Regions from separate parts of the Labrys monachus genome, predicted to be linked through region 1. Evidence: predicted binding sites of a transcription regulator. Region 1 holds the regulator's gene; each other region holds the start of a gene.
What was found. The regulator PhoB, encoded in region 1, activates phosphate uptake and scavenging genes when phosphate is short. The targets are predictions, from matches to a motif close to TGTCATNNANCTGTCAT.
Positions count from the first base shown of each region.

Region 2: a site for PhoB is predicted at 4,245-4,261, ahead of J3R73_RS03065 (YdcH family protein). Genes of this name have one in related genera too.
Region 3: a site for PhoB is predicted at 5,889-5,905, ahead of ppk2 (polyphosphate kinase 2). Genes of this name have one in related genera too.
Region 4: a site for PhoB is predicted at 5,157-5,173, ahead of J3R73_RS22220 (BtaA family protein). Genes of this name have one in related genera too.

Region 1 is NZ_JAUSVK010000001.1:2,445,370-2,453,131, reverse strand. Features, by position in the region: gene pstC (phosphate ABC transporter permease subunit PstC) at 1-664, shown strand, start outside; gene pstA (phosphate ABC transporter permease PstA) at 681-1,502, shown strand; gene pstB (phosphate ABC transporter ATP-binding protein PstB) at 1,511-2,326, shown strand; gene phoU (phosphate signaling complex protein PhoU) at 2,386-3,105, shown strand; gene phoB (phosphate regulon transcriptional regulator PhoB) at 3,209-3,910, shown strand; gene J3R73_RS11045 (aldo/keto reductase) at 4,019-4,972, opposite strand; gene J3R73_RS11040 (RrF2 family transcriptional regulator) at 5,061-5,507, opposite strand; gene J3R73_RS11035 (RNA-binding S4 domain-containing protein) at 5,600-5,890, opposite strand; gene J3R73_RS11030 (DEAD/DEAH box helicase) at 5,894-7,762, opposite strand, start outside.
Region 2 is NZ_JAUSVK010000001.1:694,888-702,649, forward strand. Features, by position in the region: gene J3R73_RS03040 (ABC transporter substrate-binding protein) at 1-5, shown strand, start outside; gene J3R73_RS03045 (ABC transporter permease) at 161-1,063, shown strand; gene J3R73_RS03050 (ABC transporter permease) at 1,060-1,872, shown strand; gene J3R73_RS03055 (ABC transporter ATP-binding protein) at 1,891-2,970, shown strand; gene J3R73_RS03060 (creatininase family protein) at 2,989-3,840, opposite strand; gene J3R73_RS03065 (YdcH family protein) at 4,051-4,230, opposite strand; gene J3R73_RS03070 (YdcH family protein) at 4,705-4,887, shown strand; gene gcvA (transcriptional regulator GcvA) at 4,916-5,848, opposite strand; gene J3R73_RS03080 (hypothetical protein) at 5,970-6,263, shown strand; gene J3R73_RS03085 (DMT family transporter) at 6,401-7,369, shown strand; gene J3R73_RS03090 (DUF1013 domain-containing protein) at 7,353-7,762, opposite strand, start outside.
Region 3 is NZ_JAUSVK010000001.1:4,443,458-4,451,219, reverse strand. Features, by position in the region: gene J3R73_RS20320 (tagatose-bisphosphate aldolase) at 1-733, opposite strand, end outside; gene J3R73_RS20315 (sugar-binding transcriptional regulator) at 939-1,838, shown strand; gene J3R73_RS20310 (class II 3-deoxy-7-phosphoheptulonate synthase) at 1,963-3,348, shown strand; gene J3R73_RS20305 (GMC family oxidoreductase) at 3,531-5,135, shown strand; gene J3R73_RS20300 (hypothetical protein) at 5,147-5,719, shown strand; gene ppk2 (polyphosphate kinase 2) at 5,982-6,902, shown strand; gene J3R73_RS20290 (glycine C-acetyltransferase) at 7,026-7,762, shown strand, end outside.
Region 4 is NZ_JAUSVK010000001.1:4,860,497-4,868,258, reverse strand. Features, by position in the region: gene phnD (phosphonate ABC transporter substrate-binding protein) at 1-708, opposite strand, end outside; gene phnC (phosphonate ABC transporter ATP-binding protein) at 775-1,596, opposite strand; gene J3R73_RS22235 (MaoC family dehydratase) at 1,968-2,423, shown strand; gene J3R73_RS22230 (MaoC family dehydratase) at 2,420-2,902, shown strand; gene J3R73_RS22225 (class I SAM-dependent methyltransferase) at 3,151-3,819, opposite strand; gene J3R73_RS22220 (BtaA family protein) at 3,816-5,093, opposite strand; gene J3R73_RS22215 (succinylglutamate desuccinylase/aspartoacylase family protein) at 5,260-6,333, shown strand; gene J3R73_RS22210 (threonine ammonia-lyase) at 6,330-7,283, shown strand; gene J3R73_RS22205 (ribose-phosphate pyrophosphokinase) at 7,372-7,762, opposite strand, start outside.

The DNA.
Region 1 (7,762 bases):
CGGCATCGCCTTCTTCCTGACGGAGATCGCCCCGGTCAGCCTGCGCCGCCCGATCGGCATGGCGATCCAGCTTCTCGCCGCCGTGCCGTCCATCATCTTCGGCATGTGGGGCGTAGTGGTCGTGGTGCCGCTGATGGCCGCCTATGTCGAACCGCCGCTGATCGCGCTGTTCTCGCACATACCGGTGCTCACCTATCTCTTCAAGGGGCCGGCCAGCGGCCTCGGCATGCTCACCGCCGGCATCATCCTCGCCTTCATGGTGATCCCCTTCATCACCGCGATGTTCGTGGAGATCATCGAAGCCGTCCCGACGATGCTGAAGGAATCGGCCTATGGCGTGGGATGCACCACCTATGAGGTGTTCCGCAACGTCTCGGTGCCCTATGGGCGCACTGCCCTGGTCGGCGCCACCATGCTCGGCTTCGGCCGCGCGCTGGGCGAGACCATGGCCGTCACCTATGTGATCGGCAACGCCAACCGCATCTCGGCCTCGCTGTTCGCCTCCGGCTCGACCATCGCCTCGACCATCGCCAATGAATTCCCGGACGCACCGGCCGGCTCGCTGCGCAACCAGTCGCTGCTCGAACTCGGCTTCGTGCTCTTCGTGATCTCCTTCATCGTGCTCGCGATCTCCCGCCTGCTCGTTCGCACCGGCGTCAAATAGGACGAGAGGAAACATCATGGACCGCCTCGCACGCCGCCGTTCCGTCGACTACACGATGAAGGCCATATCCAGCGCCTTCGCCGTGATCTCGCTGATCGCGCTCGCCTGGATTCTGTTCACTCTGCTCCAGCGCGGCCTCCCCGCCTTGAGCAGCGATATCTTCACCAAGGCCATTTCCGACGGCGGCCTGCTCAACGCCATCGTCGGCAGCCTTCTGATGGTGGCCCTCGCTCTGGTGATCGGCGCGCCGATCGGCATCATGGCCGGCACCTATCTGGCCGAGGCCGGACGCGGCAGCCGCTTCGCCGCGGCGGTGCGCTTCATCAACGACATCCTGCTCTCGGCCCCCTCGATCCTGATCGGCCTGTTCGTCTACCAGATGGTGGTGGTGCCGACCGGCGGGTTCTCCGGCTGGTCGGGCGTCGTGGCGCTTGCCATCATCATCATGCCGGTCGTCGTCCGCACCACGGAGGACATGCTGTCGCTGGTGCCGATCGGCCTGCGCGAGGCCGCCTTCGCCCTGGGCGCGCCGATGTGGAAGGTGATCGTATCGGTGACGTGGCGGGCGGCCCGCACGGGCATCGTGACGGGCATCCTGCTCTCGCTGGCCCGCGCCGCCGGCGAGACCGCCCCGCTGCTCTTCACCGCCTTCGGCAACCCGAACCTGACATTCGATCTCGGCCAGGCTTTCCCAAGCCTTCCGGCCGCCATCAACCAGCTCGCCCAGGTGCCGGATCCGGCGCAGGTCTCGATCGCCTGGGCCGGCGCGCTCCTCATCACTGCCGGCGTCCTGGCCCTGAACATCATCACCCGCGTCGTGCTCGCCCCCAAGAAATGAGTGCTCCCATGTCCTCTTCTTCCAACGCCTCGATTGCGGTTGCCGACCGTCCCGCCCTCGATCCGAATGCAGCGATCAAGCTCAAGGTCGAAGCCCTCGACTTCTTCTACGGCGACAAGCATGCGCTCAAGGGCATCAATCTCGACATGGGCGAACGCCGTGTCACCGCCATGATCGGCCCGTCGGGTTGCGGCAAGTCGACCCTCCTGCGCGTCCTCAACCGGATGTATGATCTCTATCCGGGCCAGCGCGCCGAGGGAAAGGTGCTGCTCGACGGCCAGAACGTCATCGGCAAGGAAATCGACCCCGCCGTGCTGCGGGCGCGCATCGGCATGGTGTTCCAGAAGCCGACGCCCTTCCCGATGTCGATCTATGACAATATCGCCTTCGGCGTGCGCCTGCACGAGAGTATCGGCAAGGCCGATATGGACAAGCGCGTGGAGTGGTGCCTGACCAAGGCCGCCCTCTGGAACGAGGTCAAGGACCGGCTCAACACGTCGGCGCTCGGCCTGTCCGGCGGCCAGCAGCAGCGCCTGTGCATCGCCCGCACCATCGCGGTGAAGCCGGAAGTGGTCCTTCTTGACGAGCCGACCTCCGCCCTCGATCCGATCTCGACCGCCAAGATCGAAGAGCTGATCGACGAGTTGAAGCGGGATTTCACCATCGTCATCGTCACGCACAACATGCAGCAGGCCGCACGCTGCGCCGACGTGACGGCGTTCTTCTATCTCGGCAATCTCATCGAAGCCGGGCCGACCAACAAGATCTTCACCAGGCCCGACGACAGCCGCACGCAGGATTACATCACGGGCCGCTTCGGCTGACCGGCAACCGGCCGGGCCGGCGGGCCGCCGGCACCGACACACGACATTGGGAGAGCGGCATGTCCGACCACATCGTTACGTCCTTCGATCAGGAATTGCGGGAACTGCGCAACATGATCGCCGAAATGGGCGGCTATGCCGAAAAGAGCGTAGCCGACAGCGTCGAGGCCTTGCTCAAGCGGGACACCCTGCGGGCGCAGGCCGTGATCGAGCTCGATCTCAGCATCGACCGGCTGCAGCGTCAGGTCGAGGACCGCGCCATCCTCGTCATTGCCAAGCGCGGCCCCCTCGCCCTCGACCTGCGCGAGATCGTCTCGGCCCTGCGCGTGGCCAACGACCTCGAGCGCATCGGCGATCTCGGCAAGAACGTCGCCAAGCGCGTGGTCGCCATCAACGGCCACATGCAGCCGGTGCAGCTGTTCGGCGGCTTCGATCACATGGCCGATCTGGTGCTCGAGCAGCTCAAGCAGGTTCTCGACGCCTTCGCCCAGCGCAATGTCGAGGAGGCCCTGTCCGTCTGGCGCTCCGACGGCGAGATCGACGCGATGTACACCTCGCTCTTCCGCGAATTGCTGACCTACATGATGGAGGATCCGCGCAATATCGGCTTCTGCACCCATCTGCTGTTCTGCGCCAAGAACATCGAGCGGATCGGCGACCACGCCACCAACATCGCGGAAACCGTGCATTATCTCGTCACCGGCGAATCGCCGGCCGGCGAACGCCCGAAGAACGACACCAGCACCTCGCTGGTCGACCTGCCCATTCCCGTCAAGTGAAGGCGGGAGGCGGTAACCGGCCGCCGGCCGCCGGTCCCTCTTTCATCGCAAATCCCCTCCGGACGGCCGGGCGGCCCTCCGGAGCCAATGCTGGGGGAGGCCTATGCCTGCCAAGGTTCTGATCGTCGAAGACGAAGAAGCGTTGACGCTGCTGCTGCGCTACAATCTCGAAGCCGAGGGCTACGAGGTCGACAGCGTGGCGCGCGGCGACGAGGCGGAGATCCGCCTTCGCGAAAGCATCCCCGATCTGGTGCTGCTCGACTGGATGCTGCCGGGCCTGTCCGGCATCGAACTGTGCCGCCGCATCCGCATGCGCCCGGAGACGGAGCGGCTGCCGGTGATCATGCTCACGGCGCGCGGCGAAGAGACCGAGCGCGTCCGGGGGCTCGCCACCGGTGCCGACGACTATGTGGTGAAGCCCTTCTCGGTGCCCGAGCTGTCGGCCCGCGTCCGCGCCCTGCTGCGCCGCGCCAAGCCCGATCACGTCGCCTCGCTCCTGAAGGCTGGCGACATCTCCCTCGACCGCGAGACCAAGCGGGTCCATCGCGGCACGCGCGAGATCCGGCTCGGGCCGACCGAATTTCGCCTGCTCGAATTCCTGATGCAGGCGCCCGGCCGCGTCTTCGCCCGCGAGCAACTGCTCGACAGCGTATGGGGCCGTGACGTCTATATCGACGAGCGCACCGTCGACGTGCATGTCGGGCGCCTGCGCAAGGCGATGAACCGCACGCGCGAGATCGATCCCATCCGCACCGTCCGCGGCGCGGGCTATTCGTTCGACGAGACCTTTTCCAAGCAGAACTGATGGTGCGGCGCCCCGCGGGCGACAATCCGCGGGGCGTCGGCGATCACCGGTCGACTGGAAGGCCGGAGACCGGCCCTCCGTCGCACGCGCGGTGATCCCCCGGCGCCTTCAATAGGCGCTCGCCTTGTTGAGCTGCTCGATTTCCGCGCCGTTGAGGGACAGGGCGGTCGCGGCGATGAGATCGCCGAGCTGGGCGACGCTGGTGGCGCTGGCGATCGGCGCGACGAGGCCGGGCCGGGCGATCAGCCAGGCGATGGCGATCTGCGCGGGCGTCGCCCCCTTGGCCTTCGCCACGGCGTCGAGCGCGTCGAGGATGCGCAGGCCGCGCTCGTTGAGGTAGTCGGCCATGCCGCCGCCACGGGCCGCGCTCTTGGAGAAATCGGCTTCCGAGCGATATTTGCCCGACAGGAAGCCCTTGGCGAGCGAGAAATAGCTGGTCACGCCGATCTCGTTCTTGAGGCAGAACGGCTCCAGCTCGGCCTCGTAGCCGGCGCGGTCATAGAGATTGTAATGCGTCTGCAGGTTCTCGAACCGCGGCCAGCCTTCCTTGGCGCTGATCGCCAGCGCCTTGAACATCGTGTTGGCGCTGTGGTTGGAATTGCCGATCACCCTGACCTTGCCGGCCTTGACCAGATCGGCGTAGATGCCGAGCGTCTCTTCCAGCGGCGTCTCGGGATCCTCCCAATGGGAGAGATAGAGGTCGATATAGTCGGTCTGCAGGCGGCGCAGCGATGCCTCGACGGCGCTGGTGATATAGCTGCGGGACAGGCCCTTCTTGCCCGGGCCCATTTCCGAGCCGACCTTGGTGGTCAGCACGATCGCATCGCGGTTGCCGCGCTCCTTCATCCATTTGCCGATCACCGTCTCCGACTCGCCGCCCTGGTTGCCGGGGGCCCAGGCCGAATAGACGTCGGCGGTGTCGACGAGATTGAAGCCCGCATCGACGAAGGCATCGAGAACCGCGAACGAGGCCTTCTCGTCCGCGCTCCAGCCGAAGACGTTGCCGCCCAGCCCGAGCGGGGCCACCATCAGATCGGATCGTCCAATTGCACGCTTTTCCATCAATGCTCTCCGTAGTTCCAGGCAAACAGGTCGGGACGCGCAGTGCCGCCCCTGCCTCAGATCGCCGCGTAAATGACCGGATTGACCGTCAGATCGAGTAGCTCAGCGCCTGTTCGCCGAGAGCGGCCTGGCGCATTTCCTCGACGGAGGTGTTGTCGAGGAGATTGGAGGATATGTCGCGCACCTTCTGCATCAGCAGGCGCACCGTGCAGCTTGGAACATCCGGGCAGTCGGTGCAAGGCTGATAGGCGGTGCGGCTGGCGCAGGCGATCGGGGCGAGCGGCCCGTCCAGCACGCGGATGGCGTTGCCGACGCTGATCTGGCTGGCGTCGCGCGCCAGCATATAGCCGCCGCCCTTGCCCTTCTTGCTGCGGACGATCCCGGCGACCCGCAGCTCGCCGAGGATCGCGTCGAGGAATTTCTTGGGGATCTGGTTGGCTTCCGCGATCTCCTGGCTCTGCGCCGTCTCGCCGGTCGGCAGGCCGGCCAGATGCGCCAGAGCCTTGAGTCCGTATTTACCCTTGTTGGTCAGCATGGCCGCCCTGATATTCTCCGCCGCTGAAGGCGTCGCGGATCATCGGTTCAATATGGTATGAATATACGGATTGTCGAGCACCCATGCCTGCCTCACCCCTGCGGCGGCTCGGGCGAAAGGTCCTCGTATAAAGCCTGCGCCTCCGCCGCCGGGCCGCGCCGCCCGCCCAGTTCGAGCACGCGATAGACGCGCACGGTGCGTTCGAGGGCGATCGTCAGCACGTCGCCCGCCTTCACCGTCTTGGCGGGCGAATCGGTCTTGGTCCCGTTGATGCGGACATAGCCGTCCGCCACCAGTTTCGCGGCCGATGTGCGCGTCTTGGCGACGCGCACACGCCAGAGCCATTTGTCGATCCGAAGACGATCCTGGCTCGTGGACGTCATGCGCTACTTCTTGTCCGGCCTGCCATTCTGCATCTGCTCCTTGAGAGCCAGCAGCTTGGCGAAGGGCGAATTGGGGTCCGGCGCACGATTGTCGCGCCCCTGCGGCTTGGCGTCGCTCGACCAGTTGCGCGGGCGGTCGCCGCCCCGATCGCCGCGGTCGCGGTCCGGGCGATCGTGACGCTGCCCCCGATCGGGCCGGGCGTCGCTCCCCGGCCGGTCCTGGCCGTTGCGCCGGCCGCCGCCGCCTTCGGGACGGGGCCCGCGAGCTTCGATCCCCCGGCGCTCTTCCCGCGGCGCCTCGCCGGCGGGCGGGCGCGCACCGGCCTCGGCGCTGACGCGTTCGTCGCGGCGCGGCCGGTCGAAGCGGCGCGGCCGATCGTCCCGCCGTGCCTCGCCGCCTTCCGCCGCCGGGGCGGCGGCCGGGCCGGACGGCGCACCGGCAGGCGGCTGGCCGCGGCGGAACCCGCCACCCGGCCTTCTCTCCGGCTCACGCTCGGCACCGCCCTGCGCGCCGGCATTGGCGCCGCGGCCGCCATGATGCTGGCGCCCGTGCTGCGGTCGCGGGCCGCGCTCGAAGCGCGCCGGACGCCAGACGTCGATCTCCGGTATTTCCTCGGCCACCGGCTCGGCAGCGACGGCCTCGCCATCGGCGGCGACGGCCTCGCCATCGGCGGCGGCAGCCTCACCATCGGCAGCGACAGCCTCGCCATCGGCGGCGACGGCCTCACCATCGGCGGCAACGGCCTCGCCATCGGCGGCGGCCTCCTGCCCCGCGGCGGCTTCCGCCGCCGGCTCGCCGGGCGTTTGGCCGGCGTCCTCCCGGACGGTCTCTTCCGCGGGTGCCTCGGCGGGAACCTCTCCCTCGCCGGCATCCGGCGCCGCGTCTGCGGCCGGTTCAGCCTCGACGGCGGGCGTATCCCCGACGGCTTCGGTCGCCTCCTCCCAGGACATCACATGCGGCGGCGAAGCCACTACTTCCATCGCATCGATCTCGGCTGCGGTCGGCGCGACCGTCTCCTCGGCGGAAGCGGCCTCCGCCGGCGGCTCGCCGGCATCCTGTTCGTCCGTCGCGGAGGACGGCGCCTCGCTGGCGGCGACGATGGGCTCCATCGGCGCGGGAAGGCGAATGGGCTGGGTGATCGCCGGCCCCTTGCGCTTTTCCGAGCGATAGCCGAGCCCGCGCAGGATGGAAGCGAAGTCCTCGCCGGAACAGCCGACCAGCGACGTCATCTGCACGGTGGCGAGGAAGCCGTCGCCATCGGCGGTGCCGACCGGCGGCTGGCCGACCGTCACGCCCGGGCGATAGGCGATCGCCGGCCGGATCAGGTCGGCGAGGCGTTCCAGGATGTCGACGCGCACCGCCCTCTCGCCGCAGACGCGGTAGCCGACGAGGCGATAGAGGGTCTTGTCGATCGACTTGTCGGCCGGCATCGAGGTGCGGCCCGAGGCGGCGAGATGGGGGATCTCGTCGAGGCCCTTGAGGTCGAGCCCGCCATGGGTCAGCGCCCAGAGCTGGGCCGCCAGGGTGCGCGGCGCCGGCTTCATCAGCGCCGGCAGATAGATATGATAGGCGCCGAAGCGCACGCCGTGCTTGCGCAGCGAGGCGCGCTGGTTCTGGTCGAGCTGCTTGAGGTCCTCGGCAACCCTGGCGCGGTCCAGCACGCCGAGCGCCTCCACGAGCTGGAAGGCGATGCCCTTCGCCAGCCCCTGCAGGTCTTCGGCCTTGTCCAGCGCCATCAGCGGCCCGAGGAGCCGGGTTATGTGGTTGCCGATCCAGATGTCGAGGCGGGTCTGCACCGCGTCGCGGGCGGCGCCCGTCAGCTGCTCGTCGGCGAGCAGGCGGATCCGCGGCGCCAGCGGCTTGTCGCCGCC
Region 2 (7,762 bases), 1.8 Mb from region 1:
AGTAGCTCAAGCGTATCGAAGCGGAGCGCCGGCGCGGCTGGATAGGCCGATCCGACGTTCCGCGGAAGCCTCCTCACGGAGATACCCCTCGAGGCCAGGCCCGTCCGGAAGAACCGGCGGGCTCTGGCACGCATTTTCCGCTCCGCTGTTCCGGTGAATAATGACGACGACCGTGCTCACCACAGCCCCTCCGGCAAAAGCCCGCTCCGCAGGGACGGGGTTCTTCTCCTGGGCCATGCTCGGCATGACGCCCTTTGTCGCTTTCTCCCTGCTGTTCCTCATCCTTCCCACGGCGCTCCTGCTGGTCAGGGCCTTCGAGGATCAGACAGGAGCGTTCACGTTCGGCAATATCGGGGAACTGTTCCTCAATGAGCGGATCCGCGGCGAATTCCTGTTCAGCATCGAGGTCAGCGCCGCGTCCGCGGTCTCGGGAGCCTTCTGCGGCTTCTTCCTCGCCTATGCAGTCGTGCTCGGCGGCTTGCCGTCATGGCTGCGCAGCCCGGTCCTGACCTTCTCGGGCGTGGCATCGAATTTCGCCGGCGTTCCCCTCGCTTTCGCCTTCATCGCCACCATCGGGCCGGTCGGCCTGATCACCATGATGCTGAGGCAGAATCTCGGGGTCAACATCAATGTGGGCGGTATCATTCTCTACAAGTCCACCGGCCTGACGCTGGTCTATCTCTACTTCCAGATCCCGTTGATGGTACTGGTCATCGTGCCCGCGCTCGACGGCCTCAAGCGCGAATGGCGGGAGGCGACCTCCGTGCTGGGCGGAACGAACTATCATTACTGGCGCTATGTCGCCCTGCCGGTTCTCTGGCCCAGCGTTCTCGGCGCGACCTTGCTCCTGTTCGCCAATTCCTTCGGTGCGATTGCCACCGCCTATTCGCTATCGGCGCGTTTCCCGATCATCCCCATTGAACTATACGCCCAGATCCGAGGGGACGTTCTCAACGATCCCGGCCTCGGCTACGCCATCGCCTTCGGCATGGTGGTGATCACCAGCATCACCAGCGGCGCTTATATCTGGCTGCGGAGCCGCAGCGAAAGGTGGCTGCGATGAAAAGCAGTTCGGTTCTGTCCTGGGTGATCCTCGCCCTTGCCGCGATCTATTTCTTCGTGCCGCTGTTCGCGACGCTCGAATTCGCCATGCGTCAGTTGCCCGACAGCGGTTTCACTTTCATGTTTCTCGGCCGGAAACATAGTTTCGATGCGTTCGTCACATCGATCGTCAGCCCGGATTTCCAGCTCGCTTTCCTGCGTTCGGCTCTCCTCGCGATCGCCTCGATCGTGGGCGGCATCCTGCTGGTGGTGCCGACCGTCTACCTGATCCGGCTCAAGCTGCCGCAATGGCGTTCGCCGGTCGAGTTCGTGACGCTGCTGCCCCTGGTGATTCCGGCGATCATCATCGTCTTCGGCTATACCAGGCTGTGGATCGTGCCTTCCTGGTCGCCCTTCAAGACCGGTCTGGCCACGGACGTGCTCCTGGCCGTCGGCTATGTCACGCTCGCTCTGCCCTATATGTACCGCTCGGTCGATACCGGCATGCGCGCCATCGACATCAAGACCCTTACGGAAGCGGCTCAGAGTCTCGGGGCGAGCGGCTTCACCATTCTGTTCCGGGTCATCCTGCCGAACGTGCGTTCGGCGGTGCTGGGCGGCGCCTTCGTGACCTTTGCCATCGTCATCGGCGAATATACCTTTGCAAGCCTTCTCGGCCGCGAGGTGTTCGGCACCTATCTGCAGCGCATCGGAGCCAACGAGGCCTATGAACCGTCAGCGCTCGCCCTGATCGCCTTCGCCATCACCTGGGCTTGCATGGGCCTCATCCAATTTGTCGGCCGCGCCCCTGGCGCCAGGCCCGCGCGCTGAGCGAAGGAGTTCACTCTCATGGCATTTCTCGAAATTTCGACCTTGAAGAAGAGCTTCGGCGCCAACCAGGTCGTCAAGCATTTCGACCTGAAGGTCGAGCGGGGCGAGTTCATCACCCTCCTCGGCCCCTCGGGCTGCGGCAAGACGACTGTGCTGCGCATGGTGGCCGGATTCGAAATGCCGACATCCGGGTCCATCAGCATGGACGGCAAGGATGTTACGGCGCTCGCGCCGAACCAGCGCAATGTCGGCATGGTGTTCCAGGCCTATGCGCTGTTCCCCAACATGACGATCGCCGAGAATATCGGCTTCGGCCTGAAGATCGCCAAGCGGCCCGCCTCGGAAATCGCCGCCCGGGTCAAGCAGATGCTCGACATGATCAAGCTGCCGCAGATCGCGGATCGCTATCCCTTCCAGCTTTCGGGCGGCCAGCAGCAGCGTGTCGCACTGGCGCGGGCGATCGCGGTGCAGCCCAAGATCCTGCTTCTCGACGAGCCGCTTTCGGCGCTCGACGCCAAGATCCGCGTCTCGCTGCGCGACGAAATCCGCGTGCTGCAGCAGCAGCTCGGCATCACCACCCTGTTCGTGACCCATGACCAGGAAGAGGCGCTGTCGATGTCAGACCGCATCGTCGTGATGAGCGAGGGACGCATGGAACAGGTCGGCACGCCCTTCGAGATCTATAATTTCCCGAAGACGCGCTTCGTATCCTCCTTCGTCGGCACGCTCAATTTCCTCACCGGCAAGGTCGTCGATGCCGCCGCCGGCCGCATTCTGGTCGATGGCCAGGAAGTGATCACCAATCGCGGCCTGGAGGGCGCCAGCAACGGCGATACCCGTTCCCTGGCCCTGAGGCCGGAGGCGGTGACGCTCGGCCAGGGTGGTGAAAACCGCAATACGCTGCACGGCAAAATCGAACTCGTCAGCTTCCTCGGTTCGATCGTGCGCATTCGCGTGCGTTTTGACAAGAACCTGGTGACGCTCGATACGTTCAACACTTCGAGTGCGAAGCCACCCCAGATGGGAGAGGAAGTCACGGTCTCCTTCGGCCACGACGATCTGCAGCCTCTGGAAGAGGCCGTGAAGGTCGCGGCCTAGATCGACGTCCAGCCGCTCTCAAACGGGTGCCCGGCCCCGGTCGTGCCCCGCCTTCAGCGGCCCGTCCTTCAGGCGGGACATGTCGAAATCCCTGAGGTCGCGCAGCAATTCGACCAGCGCCGCCGCGCCGAAGCGGGCCGACACGGCGCCGTGGTCCGGCGTCGCCTTCGAGGCGTCGCCTGCGGCGCCTTCGGGATGGAGGTCCTGCGCCATCCAGCCGAACCCGCCCGGGCGGCCGGTGCGCAGATGCCGGAAGCTCGCTTCCATCTCGTAGGTCACCGGTCGGAAATCGGCGGCCTTGTCCATATGGACGAGATCCGGGCGGAATTCGAGCATGAGGGCGGTCTCGATCTCGCCGGCATGGATGCCCAGCCGCATCTCGTCGACGCCGAAGGTCTCGGCGGGATAGCCGAACAGGCTCCAGGAGGTGAAGGCGGCCAGCATGCCGTGGCGCACCCGCAATTCCCGCGCGACGATATCCATCACGCTGGCGTTGCCGCCATGCGAATTGACGATCAGCAGCTTCCTGACCCCGGCGCGGTGCACGCTTTCGCCGATCTCCACCCATGCGCGGATCGCCGTCTCGGCCGAGAGGCTGAGCGTGCCGGGGAATTCCAGGTGCTCGTTCGACTTGCCGATGGTCTGGACCGGCAGGAAGGTCGCCGGGATATCGGCGGGGATGTGCGACAGCGTGCGGTCGAGATAGCCCTGCATGATGAGGGCGTCGGTGCCGACCGGCAAATGCGGTCCATGCTGCTCGATCGCGGCGACGGGCAGAACGGCGATCCAGGAGGCGGTATCGGACGTGCGGAACTCTTCCGTCGTCATGTCGAGCCAGTGGCGGCGGGGAAGCGAGGAAGCGTTGGGCATGGGAAATCCGGAGGAACGGGCTTGGACGGCGGTGCCTGCACGATCGCGCAGCTCCCGGTCCACTCTAGCCGCTTCCCTCGGCGGTGCCATCCTGAAATGCCGCGGATGAAACGCCGTACCGGCGGCGGTGTCATGCGCCCCGATGTGAAACCGTCGGTCCCGGATGCCATATCCGGGCCGACGGATGGACGATACCCGATTGTTTCCGGGTCAGTGCACCGTTCCGGTGCTTTTCAGTTTCTCGATCTCGTCCTTGAGAATGAGTTTCTTGCGCTTGAGCTCCGCGATCTTGAGGTCATCCGAGGAGGGATGGGCCAGCGCGGTCGTAAGTTCGACTTCAAGGGCGTGATGCTTACGCTCCAGTTCGACCAAATGCGGTTGCACAGGCATTAATGGGCTCCTTGTGTCATCGTTCCGACATGTAAACCTCTCACGATTTTGAGGTGATGTCGAAGAAAAACCGCATGGCGGCGGCGTGCGGAGCGTGTTTGTGGCGGGAATTTGTCGAGCCGAAACAAGGCCTTAATCCGTCATCAGCCGGCGGTGGGGCCGCCTGCGGGAGGAGAAGGTCCGCGAAAACAAGAAGATAGGGCGGCCGGATGCCGCCGCGCGGCGGCCGCCCGGACGGGACAAATTCTCGGCGATATCCGGTGCCGGCGCTTGCGGCGGCCCGGCCATGCTTGCATAGTCTGCCGCCTCTTCCGCGGCCCTTGGCGGTGGGTAGGAGGGGCGAGCGGAAGGCACGGCGCCGGCCATGGCGACACGACTTCGCGAGGCGCGCCTTTTCGGCAAAGGCGGGGCCGGCCGGAAGAACGGAAGGGGACAGGCTTGCCAAATCCGATCAGCAAGGAGGAAGAGGCTGCGATGGTTGCCGAATTGGCACGGCTGCGCCAGGAGCATCGTGATCTCGATGCCGCGATTTCGGCCCTGGAACTGATCGGCGCGCCCGACCGGCTGCAATTGCAGAGGCTGAAGAAGCGCAAGCTGAGCCTGAAGGACCGCATCTCCTTCATCGAGGATACGCTGACGCCCGACATCATCGCCTGAGAGTTCGGGCAGGCCGGCGCGTGTCTCGTCAGCCGGCGGCCGTCTCGACGCCTCCCTGCGCGATCTCGGCCAGCATCCATTCGCGGAACGCCTTGATCATCGGCTTGTCGGCCCGGGCCCTGGGCGCGACGAGATAATAGGCGAAATCGGACGCGATCTTCAAAGCGGGGTCGAACGGCCGGATGAGGCGGCCGGCGGCGAGGTCATCGCCCACGAGGCTGGTGTTGCCGAGGGCGACGCCCTGGCCGTCGACCGCCGCCTGCAGGGCCATGATCGACTGGCTGAAATGGAGGCCGCGGGTCGGGTCCGGCTTGTCGGCCTTGGCCGCCAGCAGCCACATGCGCCAGTCCGGCCAGATGTCGTCCTGGGCGTGCCAGTCGAGATGGATCAGCGTGAAATGGCGCAGGTCGTCCGGCTCGCGCAGGGGCCGCGGTCCCTCCAGCAGCTTGGGGCTGCAGATCGGAAACACGTCCTCGACGAACAGGCGGTCCGAGCGCAGGCCCGGATAGGCGCCGTTGCCGAAGCGGATGCCGACATCGATCTCGTCCCGGCGGAAATCGGCGAGCGTGTCGGAAATGTCGATGCGCATGTCGATATCGGGGAATTTCTGCCGGAACTTCGGCAGGCGGGGCACCAGCCATTTGGCCGCGAAGGAGGAACCGGAGGAGACCGCGAGCGTCTCGCGATGCGTCGTCCCCGCGGCACGCCGGAGCGCCTCGTCGATGGTGCGCAGCGCCGCGCCGGTGGAGGCGAGCAGTTCCTCGCCGGCCCGGGTCAGTTGCATCGTCCGGCTGGTGCGAAAGAACAGGCGCGTGCCAAGCCGCTCCTCGAAGGCGCGGATCTGGCTGCTGACGGCCGCGGGCGTGACGTCGAGCTCGGTCGCGGCGCGGGCAAAGCTCAGATGGCGGGCGGCGACCGCGAAAGTCCAGAGGGCGCCGAGCCCGATGCCGGATCTGCTCATGGATATCATCAAGTTATTCTTGTTGATGAAGATAGGTCATCTACCTTGATCTCAGCCGATAAAACATTGAAAACACTAAGCATGCAAGGGTTTGAAATTAACATTTCGTTGAGGATGCGCCATGTCGACCATCGATTTTCACGACGATGAATGGGGCCGCCACTGGAGCCATGCCCCGCTGCCGCAGCAGAGGGCGCCGAGGCGTTCGCGCTCCTCATTTGCGGGCATGCGGGGATGGATCGAGGCGCGGCTGGAGGAGCTCCGCGCCCGTTCGGCCGAGCAGCGCGACCGGAAGGTCTTCGAAGGCATGAGTGCCGAGGCTCTGCGCGACATCTTTCCGGAGGACGCCGTGCTTCCGGTGCGGGCCGACCGGCTCGACGGAATCCGGGACGCCTTCGGCCGCCCGCTGGCCTGATCGCCGAAGTGCCGGGCCGGGACGTCCGGCCTTCATGGATCCGGCGGCCGGCCGCCGGGTTCCCGACACCATGCTTGATCCGCCCGGTCCCGGCAGGGGAGTTCCTTGCCGGGGCAGCGGGCGTCGGAGGCCCGCCCGTGCATGTGGCGTATTTCGTGTTGCTCGGCGCCTTCTGGGGCCTGTCGCCGTCCTTCTACAAGGTGCTGGGGCCGGACGGCATGCCGATCAGCCACATCATCGTGCTGGCGGGCCTCGGTGTCGGCGCCGGACTGGCGGTGTGCGGGCGTGTGTCGCTGCGGCGCAGCCTCGCCGACCGGCGGCTGCTGCTCTACGGGCTCGGCTGCGGGGGCCTGCTGAATGCGCCCTTCGCGCTGCAGATCATGTTCGCGGCCCATATTCCGGCGGCGGTGCTGGCGATCGTGTTCTCCACCGCGCCGTTCTGCAATTATGTGCTCGCGCTGGCGACGGGGCGCGACCGGCTGCAGCCGCATCGGGTGCTCGCCCTGCTGGCCGGGCTCGCCTCCAGTGTGGTGCTGGTCGTCACGCGCGACCACGCGGAGGGCGGCGGCTTTTCTTTGTGGACGCTGGCGGCCTTTTCCTGCCCCGTGCTGTTCGCGGTCTACAACTGGTTCACCGCGCATCGCTGGCCGCCGCATGTGAGCGTCTACCAGGCGGGCATGGCGGAATCCTTCGCCTCCGCGCTTTTCGCGCTGCCGGTCCTGCTGATCGCAGCCCCGCCCTGGGCGATGGCGCTGCCGAGCCTGTCGAGCTACGGCCTGGTCGGCTTCCTCGCCGTGATGTGGGTCGCCGAGCGCATCGTCTATTACACGCTCATCCGCGACAGGGGGCCGGTCTATACGGCGCAGAGCATCTATGTCGCCGCGCCGGCAGGCGTCCTCTATGGGATGGCGTTCTTCCAGGAACGGCCCGACATCTGGCTCTGGATCAGCCTGGTCCTGGTCATATCGGCGCTCTGGCTCAACAATGCGCGGCCGGGGGCGAAGCCCGCCCGGGCGGACGGGGCCTCCCCGGGGCCGGGCCGGCCCGCGTCCGCCGGAGGGGCTGGCGCGGGCGTGACGGAGGCCGAGGTCAGTCCTTCTGCCTGATGCCCTTCAGCTTGCCGAAGACGCTGTTGAGGTCGAGCTTGTCCTCGTCCTCGACGTGACGCGAGGAGCCGGAAAGCGAGGCGAAGGGATTGTCGTCCACGCGGGGCGAGCGGTCGACCGGCCCGGTGGTGATCTCCGCCGGCAGCAGCGTCGCGCTTTCCGGCTCGGCCGGGCGGTCCTTCGAGGCGCGCCCGACTTCGAAATCGAGGTCGATCTGCGAGCAAAGGCCGAGCATGACGGGGTCTGCCGGCGCCAGTTGCTGGGTGTTCCAATGGGTGCGCTCGCGGATGGCGGCGATGGTGGTCTTGGTGGTGCCGACCAGCCGCATGATCTGCGCATCCTTCAGTTCCGGATGGTTCTTCACCAGCCAGAGGATGGCGTTGGGGCGGTCCT
Region 3 (7,762 bases), 2.0 Mb from region 1:
GGCCGAGGAAGGTCGCGTGGTCGACCCCGGCCGACAGCACGGCCCAGGGCACCTCGCCCGCCATGCGCGTGACGGTGGCGCAGGCTTCGGGCGTTCCCGGATAGGGGATCTTCAGCACCTTGGCCCCGCATTCGAGCGACAGCCGCGAGCCTTCCTCCACCAGGCCGGGGAACGCGGCCGCATAGGCCTCCTTGCTTTCGCCCTCGACCGAATAGGTGAGGAATTCCACCACCAGCAGCACGTCCTCGCGGGCGAAGTCCTCGATGCAGCGGCGCAGCAGCGCGAGGTTGCGGTCGTCGGCGCCGGGATGGTCGGGCCGCAGATACACCATGATCTTCGCCCCGGTTCCGCCCAGCTCCCGGACGCGGCGGGCATCGATGCCCGGCACCAGCTTGGAAAGGCGGAAGCCGGTCCCCGGCTCGACGTCCCAGCCGGAGGCGTCGAGACCGATGAGCAGGCCGGTGTCGCGCGCAAGGATGCCCTGATCGACGACATGCGGCACGGCGCAGACCGCATCGAGCAGCACGCAGGAAGCCTCATTGGCAAGATAGCGCGTGATGTCCGCCTTGGTGTCGGCGAGCACCGCGTCGCTGATCGCCGCCTGTCCGGCCGGATCGGCGGCGAGCAGGCTGCGCATGCCGCCGCGCTGGTCGCAGGCGATCACCATCATCGCGCCGTTCTCACCGCAGATCTGCTGGTAGCCGCGCCGTTCCGCCGTCGTCATTCTGGTCATGATCGCTGATCCAAGCTAAAGCATTTTGCGGCTTGACGGAATCGAAGAATCCCAAAGACGCGTGGAAACAAGGAGTTGGAGCAGACGGCTTTCTCGGAAAGGCGCGCTTTGCTCGGGCTCCATCGACTATTTTCTTGTAACATCTTTCTGAAAGGTATTTCAAGGCAAGATGCAGCCTCCCAACGAAGCGGGCGCCTCCCGCGCGATGCTCCACACCGTCGCCAAGCTCCATTATGAGGCGGACCTCTCCCAGGTCGAGATCGCACGCCGGCTGCAGCTGTCGGCGGCGACGATTTCGCGGCTGCTGCGCCGTGCCCGGGAGGAGGGCATCGTGCGGATCGAGATCGTCGATCCGGTATCGCCGGAGGAGATCGAGGAAAGGCTGGTGCAGCGCCTGGGGCTGCGGCGCGCCCTGGTCATCGATGCGCCGGAGGCCGGCACACTCGCCTCGCTGGCCGCGCCGGTGGGAACGATGCTGAAGGAGAGGGGGCTCGGCCAGGGGGGCGTGCTCGCCATCGGCTGGGGGCGCGCGGTGCGGGCGGTGATCCAGTCGGGCCTGCCGCGCCTGCCGGGCGTCGTCACGGTCCCGGCCAACGGCGCCATGCAGGAAACCGCCGAGCATTTCCAGATCAACGAATTCGTGCGGCTGGCGGCCGAGCAGGCCGGCGGTTCGCCGCGCTTTCTCCATGCACCCTATCTGCCCTCGAAGCCGCTGCGCGACGCCTTCCTCGCCGATGCCGGCTTCCAGGACACCATCGCCCTGTGGGACCGGGTGGACGCCGCGATCGTCGGCATCGGGCTGCCCCATGCCGCCGATCCGAGCCAGGGACGCCAGGTGGTGACGCCCGACGAGATCGACCTCTTCGGCGCCGTCGGCGACGTGATCCGCCATTATTTCGACGTCCAAGGCAATCTCGTGCCCTGGGACGGCGAGAACCGCCTGCTGGCGATGTCGCCGGCGCAACTCAGGGCCGTCCCCCTCGTCATCGGCGTCGCCGCGGCGGTCGCCAAGGCGCCGGCCATTCTCGGCGCGGCCCGCGGCGGCCTCGTCAATGCGCTCGTCACCGACATGCGGACGGCCCAGGCGATATTGGCGCTGCCGTAAGCCGCGATGCTGCTGGTTTTCCGCACGTCGGACGCGTATATAGCGCGCCTTCGCCGCAATGCTGCGGCGGGTGAAAGGTTCGATCGGCGCGGAGCCCGCCGCCGTCATGGAACGAGGATCAGACATGTCCGAGCGTTGGACCCCGCAAAGCTGGCGTTCGAAGCCGATCCAGCAGGCGCCCGCCTTTCCGGATGCCAAGGCGCTCGCCGACGTCGAGGCGACGCTCGCCACCTTTCCGCCGCTGGTCTTCGCCGGCGAGGCCCGCAAGCTCAAGCGCGAGCTCGCCAAGGTCGCGGACGGCAAGGCCTTCCTGCTCCAGGGCGGCGACTGCGCCGAAAGCTTCATCGAGCACGGCGCCGACAATATCCGCGACTTCTTCCGCGTCTTCCTGCAGATGGCGGTGGTGCTCACCTTCGCCGGTTCCCTGCCGGTGGTGAAGGTCGGGCGGATCGCCGGCCAGTTCGCCAAGCCGCGTTCCGCGCCGACGGAGAAGGTCGGCGACATCGAGCTGCCGGTCTATCGCGGCGATATCGTCAACGGCACGGAATTCACGGCCGAGACGCGCATTCCCGATCCGCGCCGCCAGCTCGAGGCCTATCGCCAGTCGGCCGCCACGCTCAATCTGCTCAGGGCGTTCGCGACGGGCGGCTATGCCAACCTCGCCCATGTGCATCAATGGATGCTGGGTTTCGTCAAGGATTCGCCCCAGAGCCACAAATACCAGGCGCTCGCCGGGCGCATCTCCGAGGCGCTCGACTTCATACGTGCCTGCGGCATCGATCCGGAAGTGCATCCGGAGATGCGCATCACCGATTTCTACACCAGCCATGAGGCGCTGCTGCTCGGCTTCGAACAGGCGATGACGCGCATCGATTCCACCTCGGGCGACCCCTACGCCACCTCCGGGCACTTCATCTGGATCGGAGACCGTACCCGCCAGCTCGACCATGCCCATGTCGAGTTCTTCCGCGGCGTCAAGAATCCGATCGGGCTCAAATGCGGCCCCTCGCTCAAGCCCGAAGAACTGATCAGGCTGATCGACGTGCTCAATCCCGAGAACGAGGCCGGCCGGCTGACGCTGATCGCCCGCTTCGGCCACGACAAGGTCGGCCAGCATCTGCCGGACCTCATCCGCGCGGTGAAGCGCGAGGGGCGCACGGTGGTGTGGTCCTGCGATCCCATGCACGGCAATACCGTCAAGGCCGCCAACGGCTACAAGACCCGGCCCTTCGACGCGATCACCCGCGAGATCAAGGACTTTTTCGCCGTCCATGCGGCCGAAGGCACCTATGCCGGCGGCCTGCACCTGGAGATGACGGGCAAGAACGTCACCGAATGCACCGGCGGCGCCCGTGCCGTCAGCGAGGCGGACCTCGCCGACCGCTACCACACCCATTGCGATCCCCGGCTCAATGCGGAGCAGGCGCTGGAAATCGCCTTCATGGCCGCCGAACTGGTGAAGAAGGAACGGTCCGGCCAGAACGCGCCGGGCATCATCGCCGCGGAATAGGCGGTGGGCCGGTCCCCGACCGGCATTCTCTTGCCGCTTGCACGGGCGTTGCGGGAAGGCGGGTCGGGGGACCCGCCCACCGGTGTGCCGGTCCCCCGGCCGCCATTCTCGCTCGTCCCTCCGCCTTGACTTCCGCCGGCAAAGTACGATCCGCTCGGCCCGATCGAGGCTGGGGATTCGGCGTGCCCGTGAACTACGACACCATCATCGTCGGCGGCGGCTCGTCCGGCTGCGTCGCCGCCATGCGCCTCGTCCGCGATCTCGGCCAGCGCGTGCTCCTGCTCGAAGCCGGGCCTGCCCGCATGAACCCGATCATGCACATGCCCGCCGGCTACATGAAATATCTGGCCAGGGACACCTACCTGACCATGCACCGGATGGAACCGCAGCCCCAGCTCGACGGGCGCGCGACCATCGTGCCGCAGGGCAGGGTGCTCGGCGGCGGCTCCTCGGTCAACGCCATGGTCTATATGCGCGGCCAGCCGGCCGATTACGACAATTGGGTCCGGAACTACGGCGCCGAGGGCTGGAGCTACGACGAAATCCTCCCGCATTTCATCGCGATGGAAGGCAATGCCGACCTCGATACGCCGATGCACGGCACCAGCGGGCCCCTGAAGGTGACCCGGCCGCTCCATACCTGCGAGATGACGCGGGCCTTCCTGCAGGCGCTGCCGGCTTTGGGCGAGCCCCTCAACCCGGATTTCAACTCCGGCCGCCAGCGCGGCGTCGGCCTGATGCAGGGCACCATGGATCCGGTCCGCAAGCGTCGCTGCAGCGCTGTCGATGCCTTCCTGCCGCTGGTGAAGGGCGACGAGCGCCTGACCATCGCCACTGCGGCCGTCGTCACCCGGCTCGTCATCGAGGGTGGCCGCTGTAGGGGCGTGGAATTCGTCGAGGGCGGCAGGACGCGCAAGGCCGGCGCCGACACCGTCATCCTCGCCGCCGGCACTTATGTCACGCCCAAGCTCCTGATGCTGTCGGGCATCGGGCCGGCTGACCAGCTCCGGCGGCACGGTATCAGGCCGCTCGTCGACCTGCCGGGCGTGGGCGAGAACCTGCAGGATCATTGCGAGGTGCCGCTGATCGCCGCTTCCAACGGCCGCTACGGTTATTTCGGCCAGGACAAGGGCTGGAATCTCATCCGCAACGGCCTGCAATATCTGCTGTCGAAGAGCGGGCCGGTGACGACGACCGGCGTCGAGGCCTGCGTCTTCACCAATCCCGACGATCCCGAGGCCGACGCCTCCCTGAAGATCTATTGCGTGCCGACCGTCTATCTCGACCGCGACATCACCGATGTCGAGGCCTGCGACGGCGTCACCTTCACCACCTGCCTGCTCAGGCCGAAGTCGCGCGGCACCGTGCGGCTGCGCTCCGGCGACCCGCGCGACCCGCCCCTCGTCGACGGCGGCTTCCTCAAGCACCCCGAGGACATCAGGCTGATGATCGCCGGCCTTCGCTTCGCGCGCACCTTCCTCACGGCCTCGCCGATCCGCGAGAAGATCGCACGCGAGATGCTGCCCGGTGCGGACAAGGTGAGCGATGCCGAGCTGCACGCCCATTGCAAGCGCATGGTCAAGACCAACTACCATCCGGTCGGCACCGCGCGCATGGGCCGCGCCGGCGATCCGATGGCGGTGCTCGATCCGCAATTGCGCGTGCGCGGCATCGAGGGGCTGCGGGTGTTCGACGGCTCGGTCATGCCCGATATCGTCAGCGGCAACACCAACGCGCCGGTCATGGCCATCGCCCATCGCGCTGTGGAATGGCTGAAGGCGGGATGACGGAGGGCTGGATGTCAGGACATGTAGAGCTCGTGCTGGCGGCGATGCTCGCCGGCCTGTCGGTCCAGGCCCTGGCGGAAGAAGCGTGCCCGCCGGACCGCATCATCTATCGCGGAGAGAAGCATCACTTCGTCTTCAAGGCGGATCGATACGGGACGATCGACGAATTTTCCTGCATGTCGCCCACAGCTCACTTTTTCTCGAAAACGGACAAGAGCGTGATCAACGAGGAAGATCTGGACAAGTCCACGATATGCAAACCAGTCGGGATGACCGCTACCAGGGGAACGCTCAACGGCAAGAGAGTGTATGTCGTCTACCGCATCATCGATGGTTCTCCATGCTGCGGTTGGAGCAGCTATGGCGCCATCGACGGCGCCAAGTCGACGCACGCGATTCACTGGCAGATGCCCGGGCGCGCAAAGTGGGGAGAACTCGATGGAGGACAGGACGGCTTCGACACCCTGCAAGACGGCTTCTTCTGGGATTCACACGGGCCACTGGGAGGAGACACATACACGCCATGGAAGTGCGCGCCCGCGAAAGTGGCGCCGGTCATGGCAAAGAGGAGGCGGCCGTCCTAGCCGAGCGCCTTTTTCTGAAGGACCTCCTGTCGTGCTGACTTGTATGAAAGAGGCGAGACGTTCGTGCCTTCTTACGATGGCGGCAGCCTGGATCTCGATATCCTCCGCCGTCGCCGATGGTGCGACCGTCGCCAAGCGGCGGTAACGGACGCATCGATCGGATGGCCACCGTCACATAACTGAAATAACCCTGCAATAGGGCCATCATGGCCGTGTGGGCGAATAGCGGCCTACGCCCAGGAGCCTTCCGCAGGAGCATGCCATGACGACGCCCGACGACACGACCTCCGCCCTCGACCGCATTCACCGGGAAATCGCCGACGGCTATGACGAGGAGCTGGAACTGGAGCTGGAGGAGGCGCGCCTCGACCACATGCTCTCGGAAATCCCGGGCTACACGGAAACGGACACCCTCGACCGCAAGATCTATTTCCGCGAGCTCTTCCGCCTCCAGCACGAGCTCGTCCGCCTGCAGGACTGGATCCAGCACCAGAAGCTGCGCGTCGTCGTGCTGTTCGAAGGCCGCGATTCAGCCGGCAAAGGCGGCGTGATCAAGCGCATCACCCAGCGGCTCAATCCGCGCGTATGCCGTGTCGCCGCCCTGCCGGCGCCGAACGAGCGGGAGCGCACGCAATGGTATTTCCAGCGCTACGTCTCCCATCTTCCCGCCGGCGGCGAAATGGTGCTGTTCGATCGCAGCTGGTACAACCGGGCCGGCGTCGAGCACGTCATGGGCTTCTGCACCGACGACGAATATGAGGAATTCTTCCGCTCCGTGCCGGAATTCGAGCGCATGCTGGTGCGCTCGGGCATCATCCTCCTCAAATACTGGTTCTCGATCACCGACGAGGAGCAGGCCTTCCGCTTCAACATGCGCATCAGCGACCCGCTCAAGCAGTGGAAGCTGAGCCCGATGGATGTCGAGTCCCGCCGCCGCTGGGAGGACTATACCCGCGCCAAGGAAGTGATGCTGGAACGCACGCACATCCCCGAGGCGCCGTGGTGGGTCGTCGAGGCCGTCGACAAGAAGCGGGCACGGCTCAACTGCATCGCGCATCTCCTGTCGCAGGTCGCCTATGGCGAGGTCGAGCATCCGCCGGTCGTCCTGCCGCCGCGCGAGCGCCGGGAGGACTATGTGCGCCATCCCGTGCCATCCGACATGCATGTGCCGAAACTGTTCTGATCGGCGTCGGCCCAAGCATTCCGTCTTCCCGCGCCCATGCCGTTTTGGCATGGGCGCATCATTTGATGCGGCGTCGGTTTTGCCTTACGCCTGTGGCCTGCAGCTTCGCGAGGAGACGGGCCGATGTCGTTGCTCGATCATGTCAAATCCACCCTGGCCGATATCGAGGCCGAAGGGCTGACCAAGCGGGAGCGCGAGATCGCCGGTCCGCAGCGCGCCCGCATCGAGGTTGCCGCGAACGGCATCCGGCGGCCGATGCTGAACCTGTGCGCCAACAATTATCTCGGCCTCGCCGACAATCCCGAAATCGTCGCCGCCGCGCGGCAGGCGATGGACGACCACGGTTTCGGCATGGCTTCGGTCCGCTTCATCTGCGGCACCCAGACGCTGCATCGCGACCTCGAGCGGGCGATCGCGCGCTATCTGCGCAAGGACGACGCCATCCTGTTCGCCGCCTGCTTCGATGCCAATGGCGGGGTGTTCGAGCCCCTGCTGGGCGCGGACGATGCGATCATCTCCGATTCGCTCAACCACGCCTCGATCATCGACGGGGTTCGCCTGTGCAAGGCCAGGCGCTACCGCTTCGCCAATGGCGACATGGACGACCTCGAGACCCAGCTGAAGGCGGCGCGGGCCGACAAGGCCCGCCACATCGTCATCGCGACCGACGGCGTCTTCTCGATGGACGGCTATCTCGCCGATCTCCGGACCATCACTGACCTCGCCCAGCGCTACGATGCGAGCGTGATGGTCGACGATTGCCACGCCACCGGCTTCATCGGCCCGAATGGCAGGGGCACGCCGGCACGAGCCGGCGTCGAGGACGGTATCGATATCCTCACCGGCACGCTCGGCAAGGC
Region 4 (7,762 bases), 2.4 Mb from region 1:
GAAGAGGATGCGGAAGTCCGACTTCTTCATCACCGAACCGTCGTCGTTCTTGAGGATGTTGCGGCTGAGCATGCGCGTCAGGTTGGAATCGTCTTCCGAATTCCAGGCGTTCACCGCGGCGTCGGCCGTGCCCTGGGCGAGCGCCAGCACGGCATTGTCGTGGCTGCCGGCATAGACGGTCGAGCCGAAGAAGGAATCGACCTCGTATCCCTGCTGGTGAAGGTAGAAGCGGGGGGCATTGTTGCCCGAGGTCGAGTTCGGGTCGACCAGAGCGAGCTTCTTGCCCTTGAGGTCGGCGATGCTCTTATAGGGGCTCTCCGCCTTCACATAGAGCACCGAATAGTAGCCGGTGAGGCCGTTGGAATGGCGGGCGACCGCAACCGGTTCGGTGGCGACGCCGGTGATCACGGCGCGGGCATAGGACGCCGGCCCGTAATAGGCGATCTGCGCGAAGCCGGCGCGCTGCGCCTCGATCACCGCGGCATAGTCGCTGGCGACGTTGAGCTTGACGGGAACGCCGACCTGCTTGGCGAGGTAGTCGGCCAGCGGCTGGTAGCGGTCGACGGTGGTCGAGGCGTTCTCGGCCGGGATGACGGCCAGCGTCAGTTCCGGATAGGAGGCCTTCCAGTCCTGGGCGTGAGCCGGCCCCTGGGCGACGGCGGTGAAGGCGGCAGCGGCGAGGCCGAGCAGCATGCGGCGCGAAAGCATGGGCTTTCTCCTGGCGGGTTGAACGGTATCGAGGGCTCGTCGAGGACAGCCTCGACGGCTCGAATCTCAGGCGGCGGTTCGAGCGGGGCGAACCCACCCGGTTCCGGACGAGGCGGCAGCCGGCGGCGCAATTTCGGCATCCATCACCTCGCCGGCTTCGAGGCCGTAGAGCTCGCGGGCCGCCGAGGCGGTGAGGGCTTCGGGCGTGGCGTCGAACACGATCCGTCCGGCCGACATGCCGACCAGCCGGTCGCAATAGCTGCGGGCGAGGTCGAGCGAATGGAGGTTGCAGATGACCGTGATGCCGAAATGCCTGTTGATGCGCAGGAGCGCATCCATCACGACCTTGGTGTTGCGCGGATCGAGCGAGGCGATGGGCTCGTCGGCCAGGATGATCGACGGCTCCTGCATCAGGGCGCGGGCGATGGCGACACGCTGCTGCTGGCCGCCGGACAGGCTGTCGGCGCGCTGCGCGGCGAGGTTGGCGATGTCGAACTGCTCGAGCGCCGACAGGGCCATCGCCCGATCCTCGCGGCTCCACCGTTGCAGCAGGGCATTCGTCGTGGAGATCTTGTTGAGCCGGCCCATCATCACATTGGTGAGGACATCGAGGCGGCCGATCAGGTTGAACTGCTGGAAGATCATGGCACAGCGCGCACGCCAGTCCCGCAGAGCCTGGCCGCGCAGCGCCGTGACGTCGAGGCCGTCGAAGCCGATCCTGCCTTCCGATGGGTCGACCAGCCGGTTCAGCATGCGCAGGAGAGTCGATTTGCCGGCGCCCGATCGCCCGATCACGCCCACGAAGCTGCCGGCCGCGATGTCGAGATTCACGTCGGACACGGCCGACTTGCCGCTGAAACGCCGGGAAACGCCCTCGATAGCCAGCATGCCTGACCTCTCTCGCTGTTGCAGCGCGAAATCGGTACGCTTGCCAAATTACGACGCCATGTCGGTTCCATGATGTTTTGACGACGCATCGACGCCGAGCGTCTCGAACTTCAAGTTGAATCGAAGCCTCAGAAGCGCGGCGCACATCGCGTGGGCCATCAAGGGCCGGCCGCAAGTCGCTGAAAGGACTCCGGGATTGCCGACGCCAGCGCGAAGGGGCCGCCATCGCGCAGCGCGCCTCTTGCCGTCTCGCCCGCAATCGGTCCATGGTGGCGCAAACCCGGCTTCCGCGGAAACGCGGTTGCTCCTGCTCTTTGTTTCGATGCGTCCTGCGATCTGCCGATCCGTCGGATCGCAGGACGTTTGAGGCCATGACCGCCGCGATGCTCCATTTCGAAGACTTTCCCACCGGCGAGACCGTCACCTATGGCAGCTATACGCTGACGCGGGAGGCGATCCTCGAATTTGCCGGGGAATACGATCCCCAACCCTTTCATCTCGACGAGACGGCGGCGGAGACATCGCTGCTGGGAGGGCTGGCGGCCTCGGGATGGCATGCCTGCGCCATCATGATGCGCCTCAATTGCGACGGCTTCCTGCTCGACGCGACGTCGATGGGAGCCCCCGGCATCGACGAGGTCAAATGGCTCGCGCCGCTGCGCCCCGGCGCGGTGCTGAGCGTGCGGCGCACCACGCTCGATTCCCGCGCCTCGAAGAGCCGGCCGGAGATGGGGCTCGTCAAGTTCCTGTTCGAGCTTCTCGCCGATGGCGAGGCCGTGGTGATGACGCAGGCGTGCTCCATCATGTTCGGGAGGCGCGCGGCATGAATTTCTTCGAGGATGTCGCCGCCGGCGACGTGAGCGAACTCGGCTCCTTCACCTTCACCGCGGAAGGCATCAAGCGCTTTGCCCGTGCCTATGACCCGCAGCCCTTCCATGTCGACGAGGCTGCGGCCGCGGCCAGCCTCTATGGCGGCCTGATCGCTTCCGGCTGGCACGTCGCCTCGGTGTGGATGAAGCTCCAGGTCGCCTATCAGAGCGAGATGATCGCCCGCGCCAGGGCAGCCGGCGAGCCGGTGGTGACGCTCGGCCCCTCGCCGGGCTTCCGCAACATGGTCTGGGCGAAACCGGTGCGGCCCGGCGATACGCTGCGCTACCGCGTCGAGATCACCGGCAAGAAGGAGAGCGCTTCGCGGCCGGAATGGGGCATCGTCTCGATGCTCGGCTCGGCCGACAACCAGCACGGCCAGCGCGCGTTCCAGTTCGACGGCGTGGTGTTCTGGGGCAGGCGCCGCAGGGCGGCATAGCTTCCCCCAATAGCAGGCGGTTTGGAGAAGAGGAGGCGTCGCGCCGCTACGCGCCAAGATTAAGAGGAAGAGGCGCAATATTGTCCTACCCGGGCTTGTCCCGGGTATTCAGCCTTCGTCCCGACTGAGGGCAGGCGGCCCAGTGGGATTGCCGGGACAAACTCGGCAATGATAAATCCTGAACCGTCACAGGCCAAAAATCGCCTTATCTCAGCGCATAGGGGCGGGACGCCCGTGGTGCCGGGGCGCTAGCGCGGGCGTTCGAGCTCGGCATAGACGGCGTAGCCGCGATGGATCGAGCGGCAGTCGAGCCGGCAGCCATGGTGCCGGGCGAGTTCCGCCAGCGCTGCCGGCAGGGCCGCGATCGGATGGACGTGGTAGCGGGCGAGCCAGGCGAACAGCAGCCGCTTGAACCAGGCCGGCAGGCGCTCCTGCTGGCCGAAATCCACGATGAGCAGCCGGCCGCCCGGCGTCAGCCCGGCGACGGCGCGTTCCAGTACGGCCCGCCAGTCCGGGATCATCGACAGCGTGTAGGAGATGTAGATGCGCTCGAAGCCGGGCCGGCCGATCTCGCCCGCCTCGAAGCGCGTGGCGTCGGCCTGGGCGAGCGCGATGCGGGCGAGGCCGCGGCGGGCCAGGGAGCGGCGTGCCGTTTCCAGCATCGCCGTCGAGATGTCGAATCCGTAGAGCGGGGACTGCGGATAGCGCCGCGCCACCGCCACCAGATTGCGGCCGGTGCCGCAGCCGATCTCGAGGATGGCGTCATCCTTGCCCGGCTTGATCGAGGCGATCAGCCGGTCGCGGCCCAGCAGGTAGTATTTGCGCGTCAGATCGTAGATGTGGCGCTGGTACCGGTAGTTCCGGTTCATCGCCTCGGCGGCGTCCTCCGCCGCCGGGGAATGGTGGTGCGCGCTCAATGGATTGTCCGCAGCTGGTAGAGGTGGAAGCCGCCATAGATGGCCGAGCGGTCGCGTGCGGTCAGCTCGCGGCAGCGCTCGCGATCGTAGAACCAGCGGGCCAGGATGTCGTCGGGGATGCGGCCGGGGAGCAGGCTTTCCTCGGCGGCGGTGCGGAAGATGACGCGCGCACCCGGACGGGCCGTGCGGGTGATCTCGGTCCACAGCTTGGTTAGGATGACGTCGGTCATCCAGTCCTGCGCATCGAGCAGCACATAGGCGTCGAGGCTGGCCTCGGGCTGGGCCTTGAGATGGTCGATCAGATTGACGTGGCGCACCTCGATGCGGTCGGCGCGGGAGCGGATGGTTTCGAAGGCGCTCCGTTCCAGATAAGGCGGCACCGGCCCGTCGCCCTCCGGCTTGTAGCCGCGCCCGAAGGCCTGCCAGGCGAAATAGTTCTGGCGCAGGTCGAAGTCGCAGGCGAGGCGCTCGAGGCGTTCGCGCAGCACGGCGGCGATGCCCTCGCCTTCGCCCGCGGCGCTCGCCAGGGCCTCGTACTGCGCCGGCGGAATGCCGAGGCCGTAGAGCGAGGCGCGCCGGCGGGTGAGCCATTTGATGTGCGGACGGTCGAAGAGCGGGGCGATGCGTTCGTCGAACAGCACGCGCTGCTCGGCGAGGTCGCGGGCCTGCAGCAGCTCGCCGGGATCGATGCGGTGGAGCTTGCCGAGCACGTGGCCGAGGCCGATGAAGCGGCCGAGCAGCCCGTGCCGGTAGAGGTTCTTGGCGAAATAGCCGATGCGGCGGCGGCCGAGGGCGTCGCGGCCGTCCCAATAGTCCCGCGTCTCCTCGTCGAGATGATCGCGCAGGAAGGTCCGGTAGGCGGGTATGTTGGCCTTCATGCCCGCCCGGCCGAAGAAATCGTAGAAGGTGGCGTGATCGGGCAGGTGGCGGGCCGCCGCGATCTTGAGGCGGTTGAGCGCGACGTGATGGCGGTTGAGGTCGACCGCGGTGATCGAGGCCGGACCGGCGGTCAGGTAGCTCATGACGTTGCAGCCGCCCGACGCGATGGCGACGAGGCGGTCCTGAGGCCCGAGGGCCAGTGCCTCCATGTCGATGTCGGGGTCTTCCCAGATCTGCGCGTAGACGAGGCCGCTGAACGCCAGCGTGAAGAGCCGGTCCTGCAGGCCGCGCATCGACATCAGCTTGTGATGCTCGACGGCATTCTTGACATGGCCCTTGATCTTGCCTTGCCCCTCCGTCGAAGGGCGCGCCTCGGTGATCGTCACATCCGCCATCCTTGTTCGTCGCAATCAGGGAATCTGAGTTACGACCCCCAATGTCGCGGATACGACTTGCGGGTGACGGTGCTGTGACAGGCGGCATGACCGCGATGCGCATGCTTGACATCGGATGCGAAACGCCGGTCATCTCACCGGGGTCAAAAAGTGCAGGGGGAGGCCGATGCTGCGAGAGTCCGAACCGCCGTCCGAGGAGCCCTCCCGGGCAAGCAGGCCCGCGCCGCGCCGCAGCAGCGTCTTCGCCGATGTCGATCTCGGCCGCGACGGCAAGCAGGTCGGCTTCTTCTATGTCCCGCAATCGCCGCATGACGACGCCTGGGGGACCGTCCGCGTCCCGCTTGCCGTCATCAAGAACGGCACGGGGCCGACGATCCTGTTCGAGGGCGGCAATCACGGCGACGAGTATGAAGGACCGATCGCGCTCGGCGAGCTGATCCGGAGCATCGACCCCGCCACGATCCAGGGGCGGATCATCGCCATTCCCGCCATCAACCTTCCCGCGGTCACGGCGGCGCAGCGCACCTCGCCGATCGACGGCCTCAATTTCAACCGCACCTTTCCGGGCGATCCGGCCGGCACGCTCACCCGCCAGCTCGCCGCCTATGTCCATGACCGGCTGTTTCCCGAAGCGGACTATTTCGTCGACCTGCATTCGGGCGGCTCGTCGCTGATGATCATGCCGAGCACGATCATCGAGCCGGGACGCGACCCCGCCCATCACCAGCGCAATATCGAGGCGACGCTCGCCTTCGGCGCGCCGATGGCCGTCGTGGTGGACAATCTCGGCGAGGCACGCACGGCGACGGCCTCTGCGGTCGAAGCGGGCCTCACCGTCGTCGGCACGGAGATGGCCGGCGCCGGCGCGGTTTCCGCCGAGGCGCTGGCGATCTGCCGGCGAGGCATCCGCAACATCCTCGCCCATGCCGGCCTCACCGACCCGGCCACCCTCGTCCGCCCGGAACGCGAACCCCGTCTCCTCGCCGTGCCCGGAAGCGAAGCCTATGTCCTCGCCACCGAGGACGGGGTGTTCGTGCCGGCCGACGCGCTGGGGGCGTCGGTGAAGGCGGGCAGCGTCGCCGGCCACATCCACTTCCTGGCCGATCCCGGCCGCGAGCCGGTGGCGCTGCACCACCGCATCGACGGCATGCTCTTCGCCCGGCGCCAGCCGGGCCGCGTCAGGCCCGGCAATTGCTGCCTCGTCGTTGCCGTGCCCTATGACCGGGGCGCCGTGCCATGACCGGCGCTGTCTGCTTCGAGGATATCGAGCGGGCGGCGCGGCGCATTCACGGCCATGTCCGGCGCACGCCCTGTCTGCGGGCGGACCAGCTGTCGGCGCCGCTCTGCGCCGGCGACCTCTGGCTCAAGCTCGAATATCTGCAGGTCACCGGGTCCTTCAAGGCCCGGGGCTCGACCAACAAATTGCTGTCCCTGCCGGCGGAGGCGCTGGCGCGGGGCGTCGTCACGGCGTCGGGCGGCAATCACGGCCTCGCCGTGGCGCGCGCCGCCCGTCTCGCCGGCGTTCCCGCCACCGTCTTCCTGCCCGAAAATGCCGCGCCCTCGAAGATCGCCAAGCTGCGGCGCTGGGGCGCCGAGGTGCATGTCGCCGGCGCGTTCTGGGACGAGGCGCATGTCGTGGCGCTGCAGGAGGCCGAACGCAGCGGCGCCTGCTATTTCCATCCCTTCGCCGACCGCGAGATCGTCGCCGGGCAGGGCACCGTCGCCCTGGAGATCATCGAGGATCTGGGGACGGTCGACGTCTACCTCATCGCCGTCGGCGGCGGCGGCCTGATCGCCGGCATGGCGACGGCGATCAGGCGGAAGAATCCCGCCGCCCGCATCATCGGCATCGAGCCGAAGGGATCGCCGACCCTGCATGACAGCCTGCTGGCCGGCAGGGCCGTCCGCCTGCCCGCCGTCACCACGCGCGTCGCTACCATGGCCTGCGGGCAGACGGACGAGGCCATCGTCGAGAGCCTGCGCGATGCGGTCGAGCGTATCGTGCTCGTGGAGGACGAGGATCTCGAGGCCGCCGCCCGCTGGCTGTGGTTCGAGCTCGGCATCGCCGCCGATCTCAGCGGGGCGGCGAGCATCGCGGCGCTGATGACCGGGGCTGTCACCATCGAGCCCGGCGCGCGTGTCTGCGGCATCGTCTGCGGCGCGGGCCTGGAGGGCCACGCGACGCCCTGACGGTCATGGCGAGGCGCGATGCCCGGGACAAGGTCGGCGGGCCGAGGGGGGCTCTTCCCGCCATCCCGCGCCGGCGGAGGCAAGCCGCTCAGTTGAACAGGCTGGAAACGCTTTCTTCCGACGCCGTGCGGCCGATGGCTTCCCCGAGCAGCGGCGCGATCGAGATGACGCGGATGTTCTGCGCCACCCGCACCGCTTCGGTCGGCATGATCGAATCGGTGATCACCAGTTCGCGCAGCTTGGAGGAGGCGATGCGGGCGACGGCGCCGCCCGAAAGCACGCCGTGGCTGATATAGGCGAGCACGTCCCTGGCGCCGCGCTCCAGCAGCGCCTCGGCGGCGTTCACCAGCGTGCCGCCGGAATCGATGATGTCGTCGATCAGGATGCAGGTGCGGCCCGAAACGTCGCCGATGACGTTCATGACCTCGCTCTCGCCGGCCCGCTCGCGCCGTTTGTCGACGATGGCGAGCGGTGCGTCG